Regions from separate parts of the Paenibacillus wenxiniae genome, predicted to be linked through region 1. Evidence: riboswitches for the same ligand, from Rfam matches in the RefSeq annotation. Region 1 holds a riboswitch; the other holds the start of a gene.
The links. A riboswitch is a leader RNA that binds a small molecule or an ion and turns the genes downstream of it on or off. The one in region 1 is predicted to bind S-adenosylmethionine.
Positions count from the first base shown of each region.

Region 2: linked by a shared signal. The riboswitch ahead of AAHF22_RS12860 (methionine ABC transporter ATP-binding protein) and the one ahead of metA (homoserine O-acetyltransferase MetA) in region 1 are both predicted to bind S-adenosylmethionine.

Region 1 covers NZ_JBCGUH010000001.1:742,692-753,973, forward strand. The annotation lists gene AAHF22_RS03080 (hypothetical protein) at 1-372, opposite strand, end outside; gene AAHF22_RS03085 (AAA family ATPase) at 381-1,802, opposite strand; gene AAHF22_RS03090 (aminotransferase class V-fold PLP-dependent enzyme) at 2,089-3,342, opposite strand; gene AAHF22_RS03095 (PLP-dependent transferase) at 3,348-4,538, opposite strand; gene AAHF22_RS03100 (DUF6756 family protein) at 4,613-5,137, opposite strand; gene metA (homoserine O-acetyltransferase MetA) at 5,070-6,011, opposite strand; SAM riboswitch class I at 6,158-6,294, opposite strand; gene corA (magnesium/cobalt transporter CorA) at 7,180-8,115, shown strand; gene AAHF22_RS03115 (HAD-IA family hydrolase) at 8,718-11,282, opposite strand, start outside.
Region 2 covers NZ_JBCGUH010000006.1:107,667-118,948, forward strand. The annotation lists gene AAHF22_RS12845 (putative polysaccharide biosynthesis protein) at 63-1,688, shown strand; gene AAHF22_RS12850 (thioredoxin family protein) at 1,874-2,230, shown strand; gene AAHF22_RS12855 (COX15/CtaA family protein) at 2,793-3,794, shown strand; SAM riboswitch class I at 4,326-4,481, shown strand; gene AAHF22_RS12860 (methionine ABC transporter ATP-binding protein) at 4,612-5,631, shown strand; gene AAHF22_RS12865 (methionine ABC transporter permease) at 5,628-6,305, shown strand; gene AAHF22_RS12870 (MetQ/NlpA family ABC transporter substrate-binding protein) at 6,383-7,210, shown strand; gene ybaK (Cys-tRNA(Pro) deacylase) at 7,794-8,267, opposite strand; gene AAHF22_RS12880 (SDR family oxidoreductase) at 8,935-9,702, shown strand; gene AAHF22_RS12885 (NifU family protein) at 9,805-10,050, opposite strand; gene AAHF22_RS12890 (YuzB family protein) at 10,218-10,475, shown strand; gene AAHF22_RS12895 (NAD(P)/FAD-dependent oxidoreductase) at 10,693-11,282, opposite strand, start outside.

The DNA of each region.
Region 1 (11,282 bases):
CTGTACAACCGATTCGCATCTACTGCAAAAAAGTAAATGCTGCAACCAATACGCACCAGCACGAAGTTGTTCCATAAATTCGCTATTGCTTCTATTCGTATTTTTCAACTCGATATAATATACGGTTTGTTTTAATAAATCTAAAATAATATAGTCGCAATCATTAGGATACTTTTTCAAAAAACGAGAATACTGTGTTTTTAAAATCTCCAAATCTTGAATGATCAAAAATTTGTTTTCTGCACGTCCTACTCGTAATCTCACTTGATACGGATTGCCTTTATTTTCATGTAAAACAATCTCATTTGTATTCTCTACTATATAAAAAAAGCGCTCATCAATGTATTCATTGAAATTTTTTACGATATCCATAAATGTGGTCACACCTTATTAGAGCGCTCACCATGTGCACTTTGCGACAACAAACGGTCTCGCAAATTAAAGTAAGCATCATCTAATTCCCGGTTCGCATTATCGAAAATCTCAATATAATCCATAGCTTCAAGATTAGGCAACGGTCTAACTGTACCATCATCGAAATAATAGCCCATTGTATCCCATTTCTTTTCGTCGTCCAGTTGAGCTTTTAAAATCTGGTTCGTAGTAGCTCTGATCAGATAGTCGCTATGACTGGAAACAATAACACGTACCCCATTTTGCGATAATTTACTGATTAACTCAGCAAACTTGATTTGTCTCATTGGATCAAGATTCATTTCCGGTTCATCGATAAATAGAATGTCTCCAGCAGTTACTTCATGCTTCAAATAAAATTCCAGACCAAATAAAGATTTAACCGATGAAGAAGCATGTTGCAGAGCGATTCTTCCATTTTTATATTCAAGCTCACCATTTGAACGTTTAAGATTGTCAGGTAAATTGGAAATAAGCTCACGATAATAATATTCATTTGTATTGTGATCATATTCGTATTTACCATGCAATATTGCTGTAGAAAATAATGACCAAATATCGGCCTGTAATTGATCCAAATTTTCGTTATCAAGTTCATCTAGGTCGTTAAAATCTTCCAGTTGTTCTATTTCAACCAAGTAACGAATATAGTCTGAAATCGGAAGAGGATAAATCTCTGTCTGCCGAGTATGTGAATCAAAATCAAACGAGTCTACGCTTCGCTTTAAAGCCAATTCTTTTCTGAATACATTAATTCCGTTTCTCTCTGCTGGAATGTAAAGAATATCGGAAACACAAAATACATTACTAATCAAAGCACGTGATACACTTCGCTTAAATGCTTGTTCAATAATAGAAGTACTTATTTCATCTGTATCCCTCTTGTTTTTGCGTATATCTTGAATATTAATGAGTTTGATTATAATTGCATTATTGTTTTCTTTCACTTCAATCTCAACTGAATAAGGCAAAATGATAAACTTTAATATAGTAGGAAGTTCGATTTTAGTGAAACTTTCTAAAAAACTTGCAGTATCAGATTCTTCAATTACAATTTTTGTTTGTTCAAATTCAAGCTCATTTATATTAAATAATCTAGGCAATAAGATATGGATCTCATTATTTAGTCTTAATGTGCAGTATTTAATTAGATAATCTGTAAGCGTTCTTTTATTAATCGTAAATGTCAGCTCATCTACATATTCATCAAAATGCTCTTTAATATACGTTTCTAACAACTCATCTTTAAGCTCATTCAACTTTTTAAATATTCCATAATATAAATAAGAAATATACGTTTTACCTGTATTATTTTTTCCCATAAACATAGTTTGTTGACCTAAGGTCAGCTCACAATCTTTAATAGGCCCTAAATTTTGTACGCGCATAGTTATTCACCATTTTCTTATAAAAATTTCGCGTTTCCAAATCATTAAAACTTCAAATCTCTGCATAGTCTAATTTTAAATTAGATGGGTCTCATAAATTATATCTAAACCCTTGTTACTTTGAAACCAAATCAATAAACAAAAGCTTAACTTCATATATAAAACCCTTTTCGATAATAAAAAAGCAATGATGCAACGAGACTCCGTTTACATCATTGCTTTTTATTTATTTTGCTAATATAAGGTCCATCCTATCCATTACATATTTAATAAGATCGTACATCGATCAATCCAGCGCCTGCTCCAAATCCGCAATCAAATCCTCCACGTCCTCCAAGCCCACCGACAACCGCAGCAATCCATCCGTGATCCCACGCTCTGCACGCACAGTCGCGCCCATCGCTGCATGTGACATCGTTGGTGGATACGACAAAATACTTTCCACCGCTCCCAGACTCACCGCTACAATCGGTAACTGCACACGATCTAGCACCTGCTTGGCGCGTTCGCCTGAGCCGACATCGAATGAGATCACCGAGCCATAGCCAGTTGATTGCGATGTATGGATCTCATGACCGGGATGGGTCGATAAGCCAGGGTAGTAAATCGCTTCGATATCACTGCGCGTTTGCAGCCATTCGGCGATGCGTGCTGTGCTTTTCTCGCTATGTGACATCCGTGCTGCCAGTGTTTTCATGCCGCGCATAAGCAGCCATGAATCCTGTGGACCAAGCACCGTACCGAGTCCATTTTGCAAATGCTTGAGCTGTTTGCCGAGTTCCAGTGTGCGTGTGACCGCCAGTCCAGCCAGCACATCACTATGACCGCCGAGGAACTTAGTTGCGCTATGCAACACGATATCCACCCCGAGTTCGATCGGACGCTGATAGTAAGGGGTCATAAATGTATTGTCGAGCAGCGTCAGCAGATGATGCTCTTTCGCCCACTCGGTGACCGCATGAATATCGGTAATTTTCAACGTTGGATTGGATGGCGTCTCCATATACACGGCACGTGTATTCGGACGAAGTGCACTTTTTACCTGCTCCAGATCGGTCATATCGACAAAGCTAATCTCGATATTCAGACGGTTAAGCACCGTCGTTAGCAATCGGTACGTACCACCATACACATCTTCAGTCACGATCACATGCTCGCCAGCCGACAGCAGCAGAAATGCAGTCGAGATCGCGGCCATACCGGAAGCAAAGGCAAATCCGCGTGTGCCGCCTTCCAGTAGCGCAATATAATCTTCCAGCGCCTGCCGGGTCGGATTCCCTGAACGGCTGTAATCATGCTGCGGTGGATTGAGAATATCATCCTGATGAAAAGTCGATGCCTGATAGATCGGTACACTGGATGCACCTGTCGCCTGATCCACCGAACCGTTAAAATGAATCAGCTTCGTTTCCAAACTGCGTGGTGGAATATTGCGCTTCGGCGCTGTGCTACTCCCAGTAGATGCTGTCGATGCTGAAACCGGATTCGTTGCCCCCGTGTCTGTTCCTGTTGGCGGCTGATTTGAATTGTTTTCACTCATTCCATTCACGCTCCTTCAATTTCAAGACGAGCCGCTTCCAGCGCTGCATCCAGATCGGCAATCAGATCATCCACATGCTCAATCCCGACCGAGAAGCGCAGCAGACGTTCATCCACGCCGACCGCCTCGCGAATTTCTACAGGAATATCCGCATGCGTCTGTATCGTTGGATACGTCATAAGCGATTCCACACCGCCCAAACTTTCCGCAAAAGCGATCAGTTTAATATGACGCAAAATTGGCGCGATATAACGGGCATCGGTTACTTTAAAGGAGAAAATGCCCGTGTTTCCGCTCGATTGGCGATTTTGCACATCATAGCCTGGATGATCCGGCAAGCCTGGATGGAACACCTGCGCAATTTGCGGATGCTGTTGTAAATGCTTGGCGATCGTAAGCGCATTGTATTCGTGACGCTCCATCCGCAGTGCCAGCGTCTTCATCCCTCTCATCAGCTGATACGAGTCACTTGGCGACAGCACGCCACCGATCGAGTTATGCAGGAAAGCGATCTCTTCTGACAATGCTTCACCTTTGGTCACGATCAGCCCTGCTAATACATCGTTGTGACCACCTAGATATTTACTTGCACTATGAATAATAATGTCAGCGCCAAGCTCGATCGGACGCTGGAAAAATGGCGTTAGCAACGTATTGTCCACGATCGTAATCAGTTCATGCTGCTTTGCCCAGCCGGTCACTGCTGCGATATCCGTAATCATCATCAGCGGATTCGTTGGCGTTTCAATAAATACAGCACGTGTATTGTCCTGACGTACACGCTCCAGCGCGTCCAGATCGTTCGTATCCACATACGAAGCGCTCACCCCAAATCTGGACATAATGCGTTCCAGTAAACGATACGTACCGCCATACAGATCAAGCGAAACGATTAGATGATCACCCTGTCCAAACATCGCAAAGATCGTTTGTAACGCCGCCATACCGGAACTACAGGCAAAACCAGCATCGCCTGCCTCCAGTTCAGCAATCGATTGTTCCAGTATCGCCCGCGTAGGATTGGTCGTGCGAATGTAGTCAAAGCCCGTGCTTTTGCCAAGCTCCGGGTGACGGAATGCGGTCGATTGATAAATCGGGAAATTAATAGCTCCTGTTACCGGCTCATCCACCGATCCGATCTGGGCAAGCCGGCTTTCAATACTAAGCGATGATTGCTGATTCTTTTTGTACGTCATTCGTTACGTCCTCCTCAGATATCCAATCAAATTTAACATCGTTTCTAAACATAGTTTCTAATAAAAAATGAAAATTATGAACTCATACACAATAAAAACTCTCCGTGTTCGTTCTCACACAGTAACCAGCTATAATCATGGGGGCAAATATAATATTCAAAAAAGCGGCATTCCGCGATCACATGCACCATTTCATCCCATGTTAATGTGTAGACATGATGCCTTTCATTATCTTCATCAATCATGAACAGCAGCTTCTGATCCGTTGGGCTAACGGTAGCACCATATTGCTGCACAATATCTCGGATCGCTATATAGGACGACTCATGATCCATATACTGTCGATGTACGAGATGTTTTAGCCCTAACCACCAGGCTCGAGGTTCACCTTCTACATATATATGCTGGGCCGCCTGGATCACATGTTCTGGATTGGGCACTTCATAGTCGCGAATAGGTCCTGTCGAGAACGCTTCTTCCAACTCCTGAAGCAGACTTCGATGTAATGGATATGTTCCATCGGTATCCATATCAGATAGAATACGTTCCAGCAGCGGCCTTCTCGCTTTCCAGATCGTATGGTGTTTCCTGGTACACATAATAGTTCAGCCAGTTAGAAAAGAGCAGATTGGCATGTGCGCGCCATTTAGACGGTGGCGTGCGGGTTGGGTCATCATTGGGAAAATAGTTTTTCGGTACGGCGATATCCATTCCTTTAGCGATATCGCGGTCATATTCCCATTTGAGCGACAATGGATCGTACTCCGAATGACCGGTAACAAAAATCTGTTTGCCATCCTGGGTCGCTACAATATAGATGCCTGCCTCATCGGACTCTGACAAAATTTCAAGGCCTGGCACATTCTCAATATCTTCACGACGCACTTCGGTATGACGTGAATGTGGTGCATAGTACCATTCGTCAAAACCACGCAGCAACGGTACATTATTTTTGTTTAATGTGTGCGGGAAGACGCCAAAACATTTTTCTGGCAGATCGACTTTTGGCACACCAAAATGATGATACAGCCCCGCCTGTGAAGCCCAGCAAATATGCATCGTCGACGTGACATTTGTTTTGCTCCAATCGAAGATTTCCTGAATCTCTTCCCAGTAGTTCACATCTTCAAATTCCATCGTCTCGACGGGTGCGCCGGTGACGATCAGACCATCAAAGCGTAAGTGTTTCACTTCAGGGAATGTTTTGTAAAAGGCATTCAGGTACTCTGCCGATGTGTTTTTGGAAATGTGCGAGCGAGTATGCAGCAAATACACATCTACCTGTAGTGGACTGTTACTGAGCAAACGTAGCAGCTGGGTTTCCGTCGTTTCTTTCGTCGGCATCAGGTTCAGCAGGGCGATGCGCAGCGGACGAATGTCCTGCTGGTACGCACGCGATTCGTCCATAACGAAAATATTTTCTCCGGTCAGAATTTCTTTTGCCGGTAAACTGTCTGGAATTTTGATTGGCATTGTGATTCACTCCTTGTAAGTGGTTGGTCATGCAGCGAACAGCGTGCCCGAATTATGAAAGGAGGTGCGCAAATACGCAAAAAGACCTTTCTCGTTGGAGCTGAGAAAGGTCGTATACGCAAACAAGCTGCGTCTGTATAGCGCCTCTCTCATCTGTCAGCAGATACCAGATACTTCATCGTAGGATGTACCTGTATCTCTGCTAGAATTAGCACCGTACAGTATATGACTGCCGGTTGCCGGGCTTCATAGGGCTAGTCCCTCCGCCTGCTCTTGATAAGATTCGCTGTATTGGATTGTAGGGTAAAACAGGAAATACGGAATTACTTATACCATAATTTATACTACTTTCCTACCTATCGTCAAGAGATTGTTCAGCCGATAAATAAGTTAGACTAGTAAAATGGAGTTGGCGCACTAACACTGGGATCAGTACGATATTTTGCTGACGCAAAAATCCTTTTTATTGTACCCCGTGTTAGGAAATCGCTAACACTGGATCAGTACAATATTTTGCTGACGCAAAAATCCTTTTTATTGTACCCCGTGTTAGGAAATCGCTAACACTGGATCAGTACAATATTTTGCTGATGCAAAAATCCTTTTTATTGTACCCCGTGTTAGGAAATCGCTAACACTGAATCAGTACGATATTTTGCTGACGCAAAAATCCTTTTTATTGTACCCCGTGTTAGGAAATCGCTAACACTGGATCAGTACAATATTTTGCTCATGCCAAAATCCTTTTTATTGTACCCCGTGTTAGAAATTCACTAACACTGGATCAGTACAATATTAAGCGTGCGCCAAAAATTCTTTCCCATTTCACTCCGTGTTAGAAAATCACTAATACTACACTTGAAAGCCTGCTGTCTCCACGGTATACTTAACAAGTATTTGACGTATTTTCATGTTTTTCATAAAACATTGCGTATACGATATCATTCAAAAAGACTATAAAGAGGTGAATTTCAAGATGGAAGGCGACCCGAGGGCGAGCTTACAAGAGCGATATACACAATTACAGGAATGGAACGACAATAGGATACCGAAGGAGCGCGCCATGTTGAAAAGATCATTTTCATATAATAGCGAAGCTTTATAGAAGTGTGTACAATTGCCGTCTCTTTTCCTGCTCATTTAAGATGAAAAAGGAGTAGAGCATACTATGAAAATTCGGCACGTAAACGCCGGCAATTTCACGCTGGTTGAGGATGTTAATGAAACACTAGTTGCACCGGAGGAAGGCTTTTACTGGATTGACGCTGGTCTTGATGATCTGATCTTGCTTCAACCACTCTTTATGCTACATGATCTGGCGGTTGAGGACATGATGGGCGATGAAGAGCAGCGGCCAAAAATCGAAATTTACGAAAATCACTACTTTATCGTTGTGAACAGTATTCGTTTCGACGATGAAGAGATTTTTTTGCGCGCACTAAATATTTTTCTCGGACGGCATTTTATTATTACGGTAACGAAGCAAAAGATCAGCGAGCTGCGCACACTCAAGCCGATTTTGTGGGAAGAAGAAGTGAGTCGTCCCGACAAATTTATGTATCTGCTCGTCGATTTGGTGGTAGATAACTACTTTACCGTCGGTGACCGGATCGAGGATCAGATGGAACGGCTTGAGGAAAGCATTTTGATGAGTACAAAAAAGTCGCATTTGAACGAAATTATCGGTTTGCGCGGTGAGATTTTATGGCTCAAACGTGTACTTGGCCCGCAACGCGAAGTGATCAATACACTGAACAAAAAGGATCTGCGTCTAATCGATGATCAATTGCAAAAATATTTTAGTGACGTGTACGAGAATGCGGTTAAAGTATCTGAGATGTTCGATACGTTCCGCGATCTGATGGGCAACTTACGTGAAGCATATCAGTCCAGTATCGCTAACCGCGCCAACGAAATTATGCGCGTGTTTACCGCGATTACGACCATATTCATGCCACTGACCGTAATTACCGGTATTTATGGGATGAACTTTGAAAATATGCCTGAGCTGAAATGGCATTATGGCTATCCAATGGTCATCGGCATTATGATTGCGCTCGGTTTAACGATGTTCTTTACTTTCCGTAAAAAGGATTGGATCTGAACGTTTGGATGTTATCGTGATGTAGCTCTACCGACTCGTAAGGTAACAAATATCCCGAAATTTCGTATTTCGTATTTCGTATTTCGTATTTCGTATTTCGTATTTCGTATTTCGTATTTCGTATAAAGATACAGCACCTACTCAAGCGATGCTTGGGAAAATGCATAATAAAAGCCCCTTTCACTTACGAAAGGGGCTTTTATTATTTGATATCGATTTTATTCCAGCTGACTATTTACTTTTCACGCCTCTGTATCTGATTGATAGCAATTGCCTATACGTTTGTTTTAGCTTTATATCGGATGTGTCCACGCTTCATTGCTCTACATCTGCTTTGTATCGATGTGTATCCACACTTCACTGCTCTACATCTGCTTTGTATCGATGTGTGTTCACACTTCACTGCTCTACATCTGCTTTGTATCGATGTGTGTTCACGCTTCACTGCTCTACATCTGCTTTATATCGATGTGTGTTCATACTTTATTGTTGTTTCATATCGGCTCCATATCCGCCTTGTATCCTCTATGCAAATAACCGTACTACATAGTGCGAACACATAACGTTCCAAACAACAACTGTCCCTATACACGATCTCACCATTATGGAATTTCCATCCACCGTTCCATCGTCTCTGCATTCAAATGCTCCAGACTGGCAACAGTGAAATGGGCGTTGTCCACAATATGATGCAGGCTCACGCCAATCGTTTTCATGCCCGCCTGACGAACCGATTGCAGACAATCCGGCGAATCCTCGATGACCATACAATGGTACGGATGAATGCCTACCGACTCGGCGACGAGAATAAAACCTTCTGGATCTGGCTTCGGATGCGTAATATCCTGCGCCTGCACGATGGAGGAGAAATAATGTTCCATTCCAAGTCGTTCCATAATTCGGCGTGCATCTGGACGATCAGATGCCAGCAGGACAGCTACATTTTGCTCACGAAGCTGAATAAGCAAATCCTCGGCACCTGGAAGTAAAAATTCGCGTTTGAGCTGCTCTACATCCATCGTCTCTACCCGTAAAATCGGCGCTTCGATATGATCCGCCTGGATTTGCTTCTTCGCAGGCGATACTTCCGCATTGGCTCCTTTGGCTGCTGCACCTGCATCCTGTGCTGTAGCCGCTTCTTTACTGCTCGTATCGTTCTTTTTCAACGACTTTTTGTTAGAGGCAGTGGATTCTTTGGAGCTAGCATCTGCATGACGTGTTGCAGCACTAGGATCAGGTGCAGACGATACCGCAGCTTGTTTGGCCTTCTCATTCTGTTTGTTTTGCTTTTCCTCAGCAGCGGCAGCCGCTTGTGCTTCTGCCTCTTTGCGACTTTCTTTTTCATTATGCCGTTTTAACGAAGCCTCGGCGTGGGCGGCTCTCTGCGATTCCTGCTCTGTTCGCTCGGACTCTTCCTCTGGAATAGCATCCGGTGTGTAGGCTTCGGCATAGCTTGTATCTTCCATGCTCGGCATCGGAATGAGTACACCTTCCAGACCGAAAATGACGGCTTTCAGCATCCGGTTTTTAATTTCCAGCGGTCGTGTCATCGCGACTACACGCTGTTCATCATAATGCGATATCGTTAGCGGCTCACCGCGAATGATGCGATACGTCGTCATATTTTGCTCGATCGTAATGTCCAGCAGACGGTTCTGGAATTGCACACGGAAGCTATAGCGCGTCCAGTTGGGCGGTAGTTTCGGTTCAAAATGCAGCATTCCATTATGCTGACGCATGCCTGCAAATCCGCCCACAATCGTCAGCCAGCTTCCTGCCATCGATGCGGCGTGAATACCATCTTTAACATTGTTATGAAAGTCATCCAGATCCATCCGTGCCGATTGAATAAAGAACTCATACGCCGGGTCCATCGTGCCCAGCTCGGCAGCCATAATCGCATGAATCGCGGCAGATAGAGACGAGTCATGCGTCGTTAACGGCTCATAATAGCCATAGTTACGCACTTTCTCGATCTTCGTAAACCGATGACCAAGCAAATACATCGATAGGATCAAATCCGCTTGTTTGAGCACCTGATGACGATAAATGACGAGCGGATGATAATGCAGCAATAGCGGGTATTTGTCAGACGGTGTATTTTCAAAGTCCCAGATGCCTTTGTCCAGGAACGAATCATCCTGACCGATTAGACCACTCTGGCGATGAATGTAAATGGAATCAGCCGCACGTTCCCATACAGCGATCTCGTCATCGGTCAGTCCCATCGGACTACCAATAAGCGACTCATAATGGGCAAAATCGTCTTCTTTCCACTTTTTCAGCTTACGCGCTGTAAATTCCAGCTGATCTTTAACCATCATATTGGTATAGGTGTTATTGTTCACAATCGCTGTATATTCATCCGGGCCTGTAACGCCGTTAATGCAGAAGCCTTTACCTGGAATCCAGTCCCCTACCGACAGGAAGAAGCGGCACGTCTCGACCAGCATCTCCAAACCTTTCGTTTGCAAAAAATGCTCGTCATCGGTCGCTTCTGCATATTGAATCACCGCATGCGCCACGTCCGCATTAATATGATATTGCGCCGTACCACCCGGGTAATATGCAGATACCTCTTCCCCACCGATTGTACGCCACGGGTACAATGCACCCAGTGCAGCCATCTCTACGGCACGCTCACGCGCCTTCGGCAACGTATGGTAACGGAATTCGAGCAACTGGGAAGCTAACTCAGGCTGCGTATACAGGAAAAATGGCATAATATACGTTTCGGTATCCCAGAAATAATGCCCTTCATACCCTTCACCAGTAATCCCTTTTGCACCAATATTCGTTTTACCGTCTCGACCAACCGACTGGAACAGATGGAACGCGTTAAAACGTAACCCTTGCTGGAGCTTCTCGTCTCCTTCCACCTGAATATCTGCCGTTTCCCAGAAAGCGTTCAGGTGATCCTGTTGTAGCTTGGCAAGCGTATTAAAGCCGTCTTTTAACATATCATCCAGTGTCGATTCTGCCAGAATAGGCAAATGAGCAGGCTCGTAATCGCGGGAAGTGTAATAGACGATACTCTTTTCCAATACGGCTTCCTGATCCTGTTGAAGGTTGAACACAAAATGTTTTTCGATGCGTTGTTCCTGCTCTTCCGTTTTCAGCTCGTATTTGCGATTGGCACGATGATCTGCGGCACAGTACAGATTAAA
Region 2 (11,282 bases), on a different contig from region 1:
ATGCGAATATTAGGATGATTATCGTTTGATGATCTATGATGTGTGAGAGAAGGGGAACTATTTTGTCCAAAGGCGAATCATTCATTAAAGGTACAATTATTCTGGCAGCCGCTGCGCTCGTTGCGCGCGTGCTTGGCCTTGTCCAGCGGGTGCCGCTGGAGCATATGCTCGGCTTTTCCGGCGACGCGTCATTTACGCTGGCGAACAATGTTTATTTGATGCTGCTGGCGGTAGCAACCGCAGGTATTCCAAGCACACTGAGCAAAATGGTGTCGGAGCGCTATGCGCTGGGACGTCCGCATGAAGCGCAGCGTATTTACTATGCAGCGCTATTGTTTGCCGGTGGTGCAGGAATCGTGATGACGCTGTTAATGTACATCGGGGCACCTTATTATGCAGCACTGGCAAAAGAACCTGCTGCGGCATTGTCACTACAGGCGATTGCCCCATCCTTGCTGCTGTTCCCGGCGATTGCGATGATGCGCGGATATTTCCAGGGACGCAATATGATGTCAGCTGGCGGAATTTCGCAAATTATCGAGCAATTTGCCCGTGTATTCACTGCGATTGTGCTGGCGTATGTGCTGCTGCGTATCGGATACGGTGATACAGAAGTAGCGGCAGGCGCATCGTTTGGTAGTGTGCTTGGGAGTATCGGTGCGTTTCTGGTGATGGTCTATTATACGCTCAAATTACGTAAAAAGGATGCGGCGAATCGGATTCAAATCGAGCGTACTGGCTCGGAAATCGTCATTCCGCTGCGTCAAATTTACAGCGATATTTTCAAATTATCGATTCCGATCGTCATCTCGTCCCTGACGATTCCAGCGGTCAATTTTATCGACGGAACGCTGATCAAGCCACTGCTCATCGACAATGTAGGCGATGCGGCAGCGACCGCTGCACTCGGTATTCTCGGTACGCGTGCGCAAAGTATTGCAGGCATTCCGCCTATTCTGGCGATTGCACTTAGCACTTCGCTGATCCCGGTCATCTCAGCAGCCTATGCGCGTAAGGAAGAAGACAATCTGAAACGCCAGATCTCACTTGCGCTGCGCATTTCGGTGTTGACCGGTATTCCAATTGTGCTAATGTTAACGACAGCTGCTTATTCGATCAATGGTCTGTTGTTCAGTAATACCGAAGGGGCAGGCATCATTGCACTGCTAACGCTCGGCACCATTTTCCAAATTACGATGATGACGACTAACTCGATGCTAATCGGTATTAATAAAGTCAATCTGTCGATGGTACATGTATTGTGCGGGATTGCGGTAAAGCTGTTGCTCAGCGTATTGCTGGCACCCATGCTTGGCATTTATGGTATTATTGCGGCGACAGGTCTATGTTTCGTACTGATTACTGTGCTCAATCTGCGTTCACTGCGACAGGTCGTTTCGTTCTCCGTACTAGGTAACCGCTGGATCGGTTTCCTGATTACGATTGTCGTGCTGACTGTAGCTGGCCTGCTATGTAATCAGGCAGGTATTGCACTTACGGCGTGGATGAACCACAGGGTTGCATTTTTCATCGGTTGTTGTATGGTAGGACTAGCAACACTGGTGATCTATCCGGTCTTGCTCGTGCTGTTACGTGTCGTGCGTTCGGAAGAACTGTCCTCTTATCCAGGCCCACTGCGTAAAGTGCTCGGTCCTTTGATGCGCTTGCAACGCGGTAGAGCGTCCTGATCGGATGGCTTGAATTTCTGTTGATATCGATCTGAATATAGATATAGAGCAGAATAGCGCGCTTAGCAGATAGCACGTTTGAAATAGGACAGCGATATGTGTCAGTAACATTCCTATTCTGTAAAGATTAACAATCCTATAAAGATCAACTCAAGATTAATATCCCTTATTAAGGAGGAACAGATATGCAAACGATTAATACAAGTGAAAGCTTCCATGCAGCCATTGCATCCGCAGAACTGACGATTGCCGTTTTTAAAGCCGACTGGTGTGTCGATTGTAAATTTATCGATCCTTTTATGCCGGAAGTAGAACAGCAATACAGCGACCGTCTGCGTCTTGTTGAAGTCGATGTGGAAGGTGTCGGCGATGTGAGCCAACAACAGAACATTATGGGCATTCCCAGCTTTGTCGCATATGCAAATGGCAAGGAACTGATCCGTTTTGTAAATAAAGCCCGTAAATCGCGCCAGGAGATCGAACAGTTTCTGGATCGTGCGGTTGAGGTTTATGGGGCGCTGAACGCGCAAGCGGCAGAGTGAAAAGTAGGACAACAATCAGATGTAACATCTTAAAGTAAAACGCAACATTATACAGTAAGGCGTAATATTAGTAATGCTCAGCATCAGTAAGATGTACTAATAATAAAACGCAACATTATATAGATAAAAAATGATCTCTGATTAACGCAGAGATCATTTTTTATGTTTATTTTTAATATTTATTTTTCATGGGCATGTATCTGCTTTAAAATTTATTTGAACTTTGAACTTTGAACTTTGAACTTTGAACTTTGAACTTTGAACTTTGAACTTTGAACTTTGAACTTTGAACTTTGAACTTTGAACTTTGAACTTTGAACTTTATTCCCGTTCAAGATGAGTATATTTAGCTATAATCAATAAGTATGTGCACTGTTACTCGAATGCGAATATTTCAACTTGCCAATCCATACATACAGACGACATTCGTCTTTCTTGAACCATTACAAAGAGATCAACGATTTGTCACAAACCAGATGGTAGCAATGGCGCTGGATTCGCTATAATGAATAGTGACTTCACATGAACGTCACTACTAATTTAATAGCGGGTGATCTTAATTATGGCACGTATGCCACGGATAACGATTCAGCATTTGAAATGGTTAAGTTATATAACCTGTTTGGCTATGTTTTTAGCAACGATGGGTGGCTTGGTCGTAACCAAGACCGGATCAGGACTTGGCTGTGGGCGAGAATGGCCGCTTTGTCATGGTCAATTCATCCCTGCATATACCATTTCATCCTTAATCGAGTATACGCATCGAATGGTCAGCGGTTTTGCAGGTTTGACCGCATTGTTTTCATTCATCGGCTTTATCTTTTTTAATAAAAATAAAGAACTACGTTTGTATGCAATATTGACTCTGATCTTTGTTGTGTTGCAAGCAATTATGGGTGCACTCGCCGTAGTATTTTCTCAGTCTGCGCCAATTATGGCATTGCACTTCGGTTTCTCGATGATCGCCTTTTCCAGCTCGATGCTAATGGCGTTCACCGCACGCAGATTGCACAAATATCAGCGTACACATACGTATGAGAATCAACCACCAGTCAGCAAACGTTTCCGTAACCTGACGTGGTTCTCAACCATTTTTACTTATCTTGTCGTATATACAGGTGCATTCGTAACACATACCGATTCCCGCGGTGGCTGTTCCGGCTTCCCGCTCTGTAACGGTGCCGTGATTCCTGAATTGTCCGGCGGCGTTGGTGTAGCATTCCTACACCGTGTAGCAGCGCTCGCACTTGTGATCGTGATCGCTATTCTCGGTCACTACGCCTATCGTCACCACCCGAACAATCCGAGCATTCGTAAAATGGGTATGATCGCCGTCCTATTTATCGTATTGCAATTTGTAAGTGGTGCCGTTAATATTTTCACGATGTATGTACCCGAAGTATACTTCTTCGCAACGATGGCACATACATTATTGATTCAGTTCTTATTCGGTATCCTATGCTACATGAGCCTACGTACATGGCAACTAAGCCGCGAATCCTACGTAGCCTCCAACGTACACAAGCAACAATCAGATCAACCTGGCATACCTGTAACTCGTTAATTCAAAAAGTTACGAGTCCAATGAATCAAATCAAACTTAAAATATGAGAAAGATGTACGCAGACGTCCAAGTAGCGCCTGCGTACATCTTTTTTTATTAATTACATGCTTACCCTACCAACTAAAATAAGTTCGTATTTTTGCGTGCATTATACGAAATATGTTGCAAACCGCACAGAACGTAGGGAAGAAAATAAGGGGAAAGGACGACTTACAGTGTTAATGGTTTCCTAACACGAGGTTCCATAAGAAAGTGATTTTTGTAGAGCAAATATTTTTCCTCTTCCGAACACGCGAATCTACAATACACTCGTACTATGTAGATTCCTGTGCGATACTAGAGTCCATCCCCCTAGTCCTTCCTGAAGTGGTTGCTGCCCACCGCACATATTCCCCTTCCATCTGTCCAATCCCAACTTAATCCCAAAATGAATATTTGCTGAAATTAATGAAAAAATCCCAATTTTCCACTTTACAAAGATTGTGAAGTTCAATATACTGAGTAAAGATTTTCATTCGATGTTTTCATATTTTCTTATCGAGAGTGGTGGAGGGACTGGCCCGATGAAGCCCGGCAACCGATTTTGAAATATGGCAGATTGCCTGTTTTCAAAATGACATGGTGCTAAATCCTACAAAATGACGGCTGTACAGCAATGGAACAGTCTGTGGTTTTGGCAGATGAGAAGGCAATATCTTACGGATAGAGAGCCCTTTCTGCAGAAAATGGGCTCTTTTTGTCTATAAAAAAAGAACCGGTTGAAAATAGCTAGAACGAAATCGCATACGGACCGACAACCGGGAGGAGGACCTCAAGCTTGATTCGTCTTGAAAATGTAACCAAAGTATATGGCAAAGGTAAACATACAACATCAGCGCTTAGTGAACTGAATCTGTCGATTGAAAAAGGTGAGATTTTCGGGGTGATTGGACACTCTGGAGCAGGTAAAAGTACACTCATTCGCTGTATTAATCTGCTAGAACGTCCAACATCAGGGCATATTTGGATCGATGGTGTAGATTTGACCGGGCTGGGTAAAGGAGCATTGCAAGCACGCCGCCGCAAGATCGGCATGATCTTTCAGCATTTTAATCTGCTGTCATCGGCGACCGTTTACGATAACATTGCTTTCCCATTACGTCTCGCCAAAACGCCGGAGAAAAACATCCGTACTAGAGTGGAAGAGCTACTAAAGCTAGTCGGACTGGAAGTACATGCTCAGAAATATCCAGCTCAACTGTCCGGCGGACAGAAACAGCGTGTGGGCATCGCCCGTGCACTGGCGAGCGACCCGGATGTGCTGCTCTGTGATGAAGCGACATCTGCGCTTGATCCGCAGACGACGGATTCGATTTTGAAGTTGCTACTGGATATTAACCAGCGCTTCAACCTGACGATTGTACTGATCACACACGAGATGAATGTCATTCAAAGCATTTGCGATCGTGTGGCTGTCATTCATCAGGGAGGAATTGTAGAGCAGGGACCTGTAGCTGAAGTGTTCTTGAAGCCGCAGCATCCGATCACCCGTGATTTTATTACGCGTGAGTCCAGTCAAAGTGAATTGCTCGGTGCGGTACTCGCTGTGCCACATAGTGAATCGTCGCTGGCTGTGAAAATTTCCTTCCTCGGCGACAAAACGTATGAATCTATCATGTCGCGTACCGTACGTGAGACTGGCGTTGATTTTGCCATCTTGCAGGGAACGATATCCACACTCAAAAGTGTGCCATACGGTCAATTGATCGTCCGTTTTGACGGAACGCCAGAGGCGATCCAGCAGACGCTGGACAAGCTGACCGCAAAAGGCTTGAATGTGGAGGTGATGGAATCGTGAGTAATTTTGGTGAACTGGATTTTTCACAGATTGATTGGAATGAATTTGGTACGGCAACGATTGAGACGCTGCAAATGATCGGTGCATCCGGACTGTTTACGTTGCTGATCGGATTGCCACTGGGCGTGATGCTATTTATGACATCTCGCTCCACTTCGCCGCTGTTAAAAGGGCTGTACTCGGTCATTTCGGTCATCGTGAATATTTTACGTTCGGTACCGTTTATTATTCTGATCGTCGCTTTGCTACCGCTGACAGATTTGCTCGTCGGTACAACAATCGGTGTATTGGGAACGATTCCGCCGCTTGTGATCGCGGCTGCGCCATTTTTTGCACGACTGGTCGAGACCGCATTGCGCGAAGTGGATCGTGGTGTGATCGAAGCCGCTTATGCGATGGGAGCGTCAACCGGACAGGTGATTGGTCGCGTATTGTTACGTGAAGCGATGCCAGGCTTGCTGGCAGGGCTAACCGTAACCGTTGTTGCACTTGTATCCAATACCGCGATGGCAGGAATGATCGGTGCAGGCGGACTGGGTACGCTCGCGATCAACTATGGCTACTATCGTTATGATATGGGCGTGATGCTCGTTGCCGTTGTGCTGATGGTCATCATCGTGCAGGCGCTGCAAATGCTAGGCGATCGTCTCGTCATTCATTTTTCACGCCGATAATATAGTTATCAGGTAGGAATAATGCGTTTATGGCATTATAACCATATACAATATAGAAACGAAAAGGGGAACTTACAATGAAAAAATGGTTGCTTGCACTCGTTAGCATTATGCTCGTAGCGGTTGTTGCTGCTTGCGGAAACAAAGCGGATAACTCCAATGCTGCTTCCGGTACAGACAGTAACGGAGCCGTCACACTGCGCGTTGGCGCTACAGCTGTACCTCATGCTGAAATCTTAAACCACCTGAAGCCTGAGCTTGCCAAAGAAGGCGTAAACCTGGACGTTGTCGAGTTCACAGATTATATCCAACCTAACGTTCAATTGAATGACAAAAAGCTGGATGCTAACTATTTCCAAACAAAGCCTTACCTGGATGAGCAAAATAAATCTCGTGGCATGAATCTGGTTACGGTTCAAGCCGTACACATCGAGCCATTTGGCGGTTATTCCAAAAAGTACACGTCGATTGACCAGCTGCCTGAAGGCGCAACAATCGCAATTCCGAACGAAGTATCCAACGGCGCACGCGCATTGATCTTGCTCGCGAACAACGGCTTGATCGAGCTGAAAGACAAAACAAACATCACGTCGACAACGAAAGACATCACATCCAATCCGAAAAACCTGCAATTCAAAGAGATGGATGCAGCAATGCTGACACGTCAACTGGATCAAGTCGACATGGCGATGATCAACATGAACTATGTACTGGAAGCCAAAATCGATCCAAAATCCGCACTGATCGTAGAAGATAGCAGCGCACCTTATGCGAACTATCTGGTCACTCGTGAAGACAACAAAGATTCCGAAGCGATTCAGAAGCTGGCAAAAGCACTGACTTCGGCGGATACGAAGAAATTCATCGAAGAGCAGTACAAAGGCGCTGTCATCCCAGCCTTTTAAGTGTTGGCTGCGTGATTGTGATAACGTGTGGCAGTAAATCGTGAATATAATTAGCGCAATTTCGCTACGTATTTGATGAATGAGCACGCGTAACTGCTAAAGTGATACGCTTGGCATTGAAAAAGCATCCTGCCCAATGGGGTAGGATGCTTTTTTACTTATAAAATTTGCTTGCCATACGAGTACATGCTTACAAAATTATGTGTATACCATTCCTTTTTTGCCATATATCATACGCCTTGTATCTTGTATCTTGTATCTTGTATCTTGTATCTTGTATCTTGTATCTTGTATCTTGTATCTTGTATCTTGTATCTTGTATCTTGTATCTTGTATCTTGTATCTTGCACCTTATACCTTATACCTTATACCTTGTATCTTGTATCTTGTATCTTGTATTGCAGTATACGCCGTATATTTCTAGCAGCAGTGACCTACTACTATATACACCCTATCCAATCATAGCATTCAGACGCCAATAGCCTTTACTATACCATGCTGCTTGAACAGCATCCACGCTAATCATATACCTGTATACGATCCTTTTCGTTTATCAACAGTCTGAACTGAACAGTCTACCACATCATACACAAATCTCCGCAAACTGTGCCTTTACTACTGCCGCCAGCTGCTCTGGCGCAAGCTCCACCTGCATACCTACTTTGCCAGCGCTCACGATCATCTGCTCCAGCATTTCCGCCCGGTGATCGATAAACGTAGGATACAGCTTTTTCATCCCAATCGGTGAGCAGCCACCGCGAATATAGCCGGTATGCGCAAGCAATTCCTTCACCGGCAGCATATCCAACTTTTTCTCCTGCGCCGCTCGCGCCGCCTTTTTCAAATCCAATTCCTCGGCAACCGGAATGACAAAAATATGCAGTCCATTTTTGCCGCGCGTAACGAGCGTCTTATGTACAATGGGAGCCGGTTTACCAATCTTTTCGGCTACGGCTGTACCATGTACCTGTCCATCTTCGGGATCATATTCATGCACATGGTAAGGGATATGTTCTTTGTCCAGAATGCGCATCGCATTCGTTTTGGCTGTACTCATACTATGGCTTCCTTTCTGTATGTTCTTGGTATGTAATGAAACATAAGATGTAATCGGATGTTGAAACAAGTGAAATAGAGTGCAGCAGAAAAGCGATGGTTCTATCCTCCATCATTGCTTTTCTTAATGTACTTCAAATGGAAAAAAGTTTCAAACGGATTCAAGAGCGGGTACATAATTTGGTGGCTAACCTGTTTGGACATCCGTTCATTTTAAATAATTAAGTAGGTCTCATCTATCGGAAAACAGCAGTTTAACACATGTGCCTAATCGAATCTTTTACTTCAATCTGCAATCGATCAATCAATCAGTCAGTTGGTGCGTTGCTCTTAACTGATGTAAGTTTTAAAGCTAATGCATAGTTTGCAATTTACCCTATCGCAATATCAGCACATCAGGAGAACTGAGATTTAACGCTTTGAAGACGCTATTATATAGACCTTATTAAACATAGTTTCGATGATATGCGGGCATGTTTGTTTACAGCTCAAGCTTTGAATCGATTTTAAACGTAAACGTAATCCTGGTTAAGGTGCTTGTCCATTTAATCCTTCCCGAAGTGGTGTCTGCCCCACACCATAAGTTTGCATTTATTTTGACATTAAGGCATCCCCATCAGTACACTTTAAATAGACTACAGCTATATTTACACGAAGGAGGCACATCTGTGGAACGAAAAATAGCCCTTATTACCGGAAGTGCCAAAGGCCTGGGAAAAATGACAGCACTCACGCTGGCCAGTCAGGGTCATCATATTGCGTTAAACTATGTGAATAGCAAGCAAGAAGCCGAGCAGTTGCAACAGCAGATTGAGGCGATGGGCGTGCAATGTATCGCTATACAGGCGAATGTATCACAGGCGTCGGAAATTGATCGCCTGATCGATGAGGTGGAGCAGCGTCTCGGTACCGTTGATATTCTCGTCAACAATGCAGGACCCTTTATACGGGAACGCCGTTTATTTATCGATTACGAGCGTGAAGAGATTATGGAGATGTTGCAGGGAAATCTGATCGGTACGATGTTGCTGGATCATCGGGTACTGGCAGGTATGCGGGAGCGGAAGTGGGGACGGATCATTCATTTTGGCTTTGGACATGCTGCTGAATCTCGTGCATGGCCGCATCGTGCGGTGTATGCAGCGGCGAAGGTCGGTCTCGTTTCATTTACGAAAACGCTTGCTGTCGAAGAGGCATCCAGTGGCATTACGGTTAATATGATCTGTCCGGGCGATATCCGTGGCGATAACAAAGAGAAGCGGATTGAGGAAGTGCTCGGGATGAGTGACGGTGAAACGCCGCGCGGACGCCCGGGTAGCGGTGAAGACATCGCCCGTGTCATCGCCTATCTATGTGATGAGGATTCCGACTTTATTACTGGCAATATTATGGATATCTCCGGTGGGCTTGACCCGATCCGCCCCTATGTCAAATAACAGACAACCTAAAAAAGGATGTCGCTCCTCCCATGAAAGGAAGAGGACATCCTTTTCGTTTTGGCTAATCGCCGTATGAATTAACGCATGATAAGGGACAGATTAGAATACCTGTACAACCTCTTCCACACCTTCAACTTCTTCGAAAAGGGCGCGTTCAATACCGGCTTTCAGTGTGATGGTGGAGCTTGGGCAACTACCGCATGCGCCTACAAGCTTCAGTTTGACGATACCATCTTCAACGTCTACCAGTTCCACGTCACCGCCATCGCGTTGCAGGAATGGACGCAGCTTATCCAGCACTTCAAGTACTTCATCGTACATTTCTGTTTGTACACTCTCACTCATATTGTTCAACTCCTTTCGTAAGTATATTATAATATAAAAGTAAACCAATTTCAGCAATTGCGCCATTGATTTTTATACTCATTTCAAATTAATTTGAAAAATGGACATATCGGCGCCTAATGATCACCTTCCGAACTACCGGAATATATAGATTGGAGTGTTAAACTATGATGAGACCGATCATCGAATTTTGCCAGAGTAATATGCATCATGGCACCGGTCGCATCCTGAAGGAGCTGGAGAGCAATCCTGATTACGATGTGATTGAATACGGCTGTCTCGGTAATTGCGGACAGTGTTATGCGATGCCTTATGCTATGGTCAACGGTGAAATTATCGCTGCTGACGACGTGGATGAACTGCGCGAGCGCATTCAGGAAAAGATCGACGAAGCGGACGCCTGGGCGAATCTCGATCTGGATTAAGCATGAGTACCATATCAAGCATAAGTACCATGCTGATCGTGATCCATCCTATCCAGTTGGATTAGCAAAATAAGCACGATCTATGATCGTGTATCGTTTGCTCGAGCTATTAACTGGTAGGATAAAACAAGCAGCTTTTATTATAAAAAGCCTTCTGTCTGTACGCAAGCTTAGCTTGTACAGAACAGAAGGCTTTTTTATACGTAGCTCGCCATCATTATCCGAAATGGTGCTTGGACATCCAGAGCACGCCACTTTTCAGCAAACGCGGTACACGTCCGGTCACCGAGCTTTTGCCTTTAGCACCAAAGCCAAAACTAAAGCCGGAGCCAAAGCCATCATGCTTACCGAGCGAACCGAGTGTTCCTTTTAATTTCAGCGGCTGTACTTTAGGCGTTTCGTTTTTCCAGCCTGCAACAACGACATTGGCGATTTGCTCGGCTTGTGCTTGAGCTGCCTGTGCGCTGGCTGCAAAGGGTAACGATGCACAGTCGCCGCATACGAATACTTCCGGACGACCTGGAATGCGGTATAATTCATCCAAAATAACGCGACCGGAGTTATCCTGATTCACATTCAGCTCATCGATCAATGGTACAGGACGAATACCTGCTGTCCAGATCGTAATATCCGCTCCAATGCGCTCTTCAGGTCCATTGTACACACAATCCGGCTCCACGCGGCTAATGTTAATCTTGTTGCGCAGCTCCACATTGTGCTCAATAAACCATTCTTCTACATATTTGGATAAACGTGCTGGAGAGGAGGAAAGCAGGCGCTCACCACGATCCAGAATGCGCACTTTCA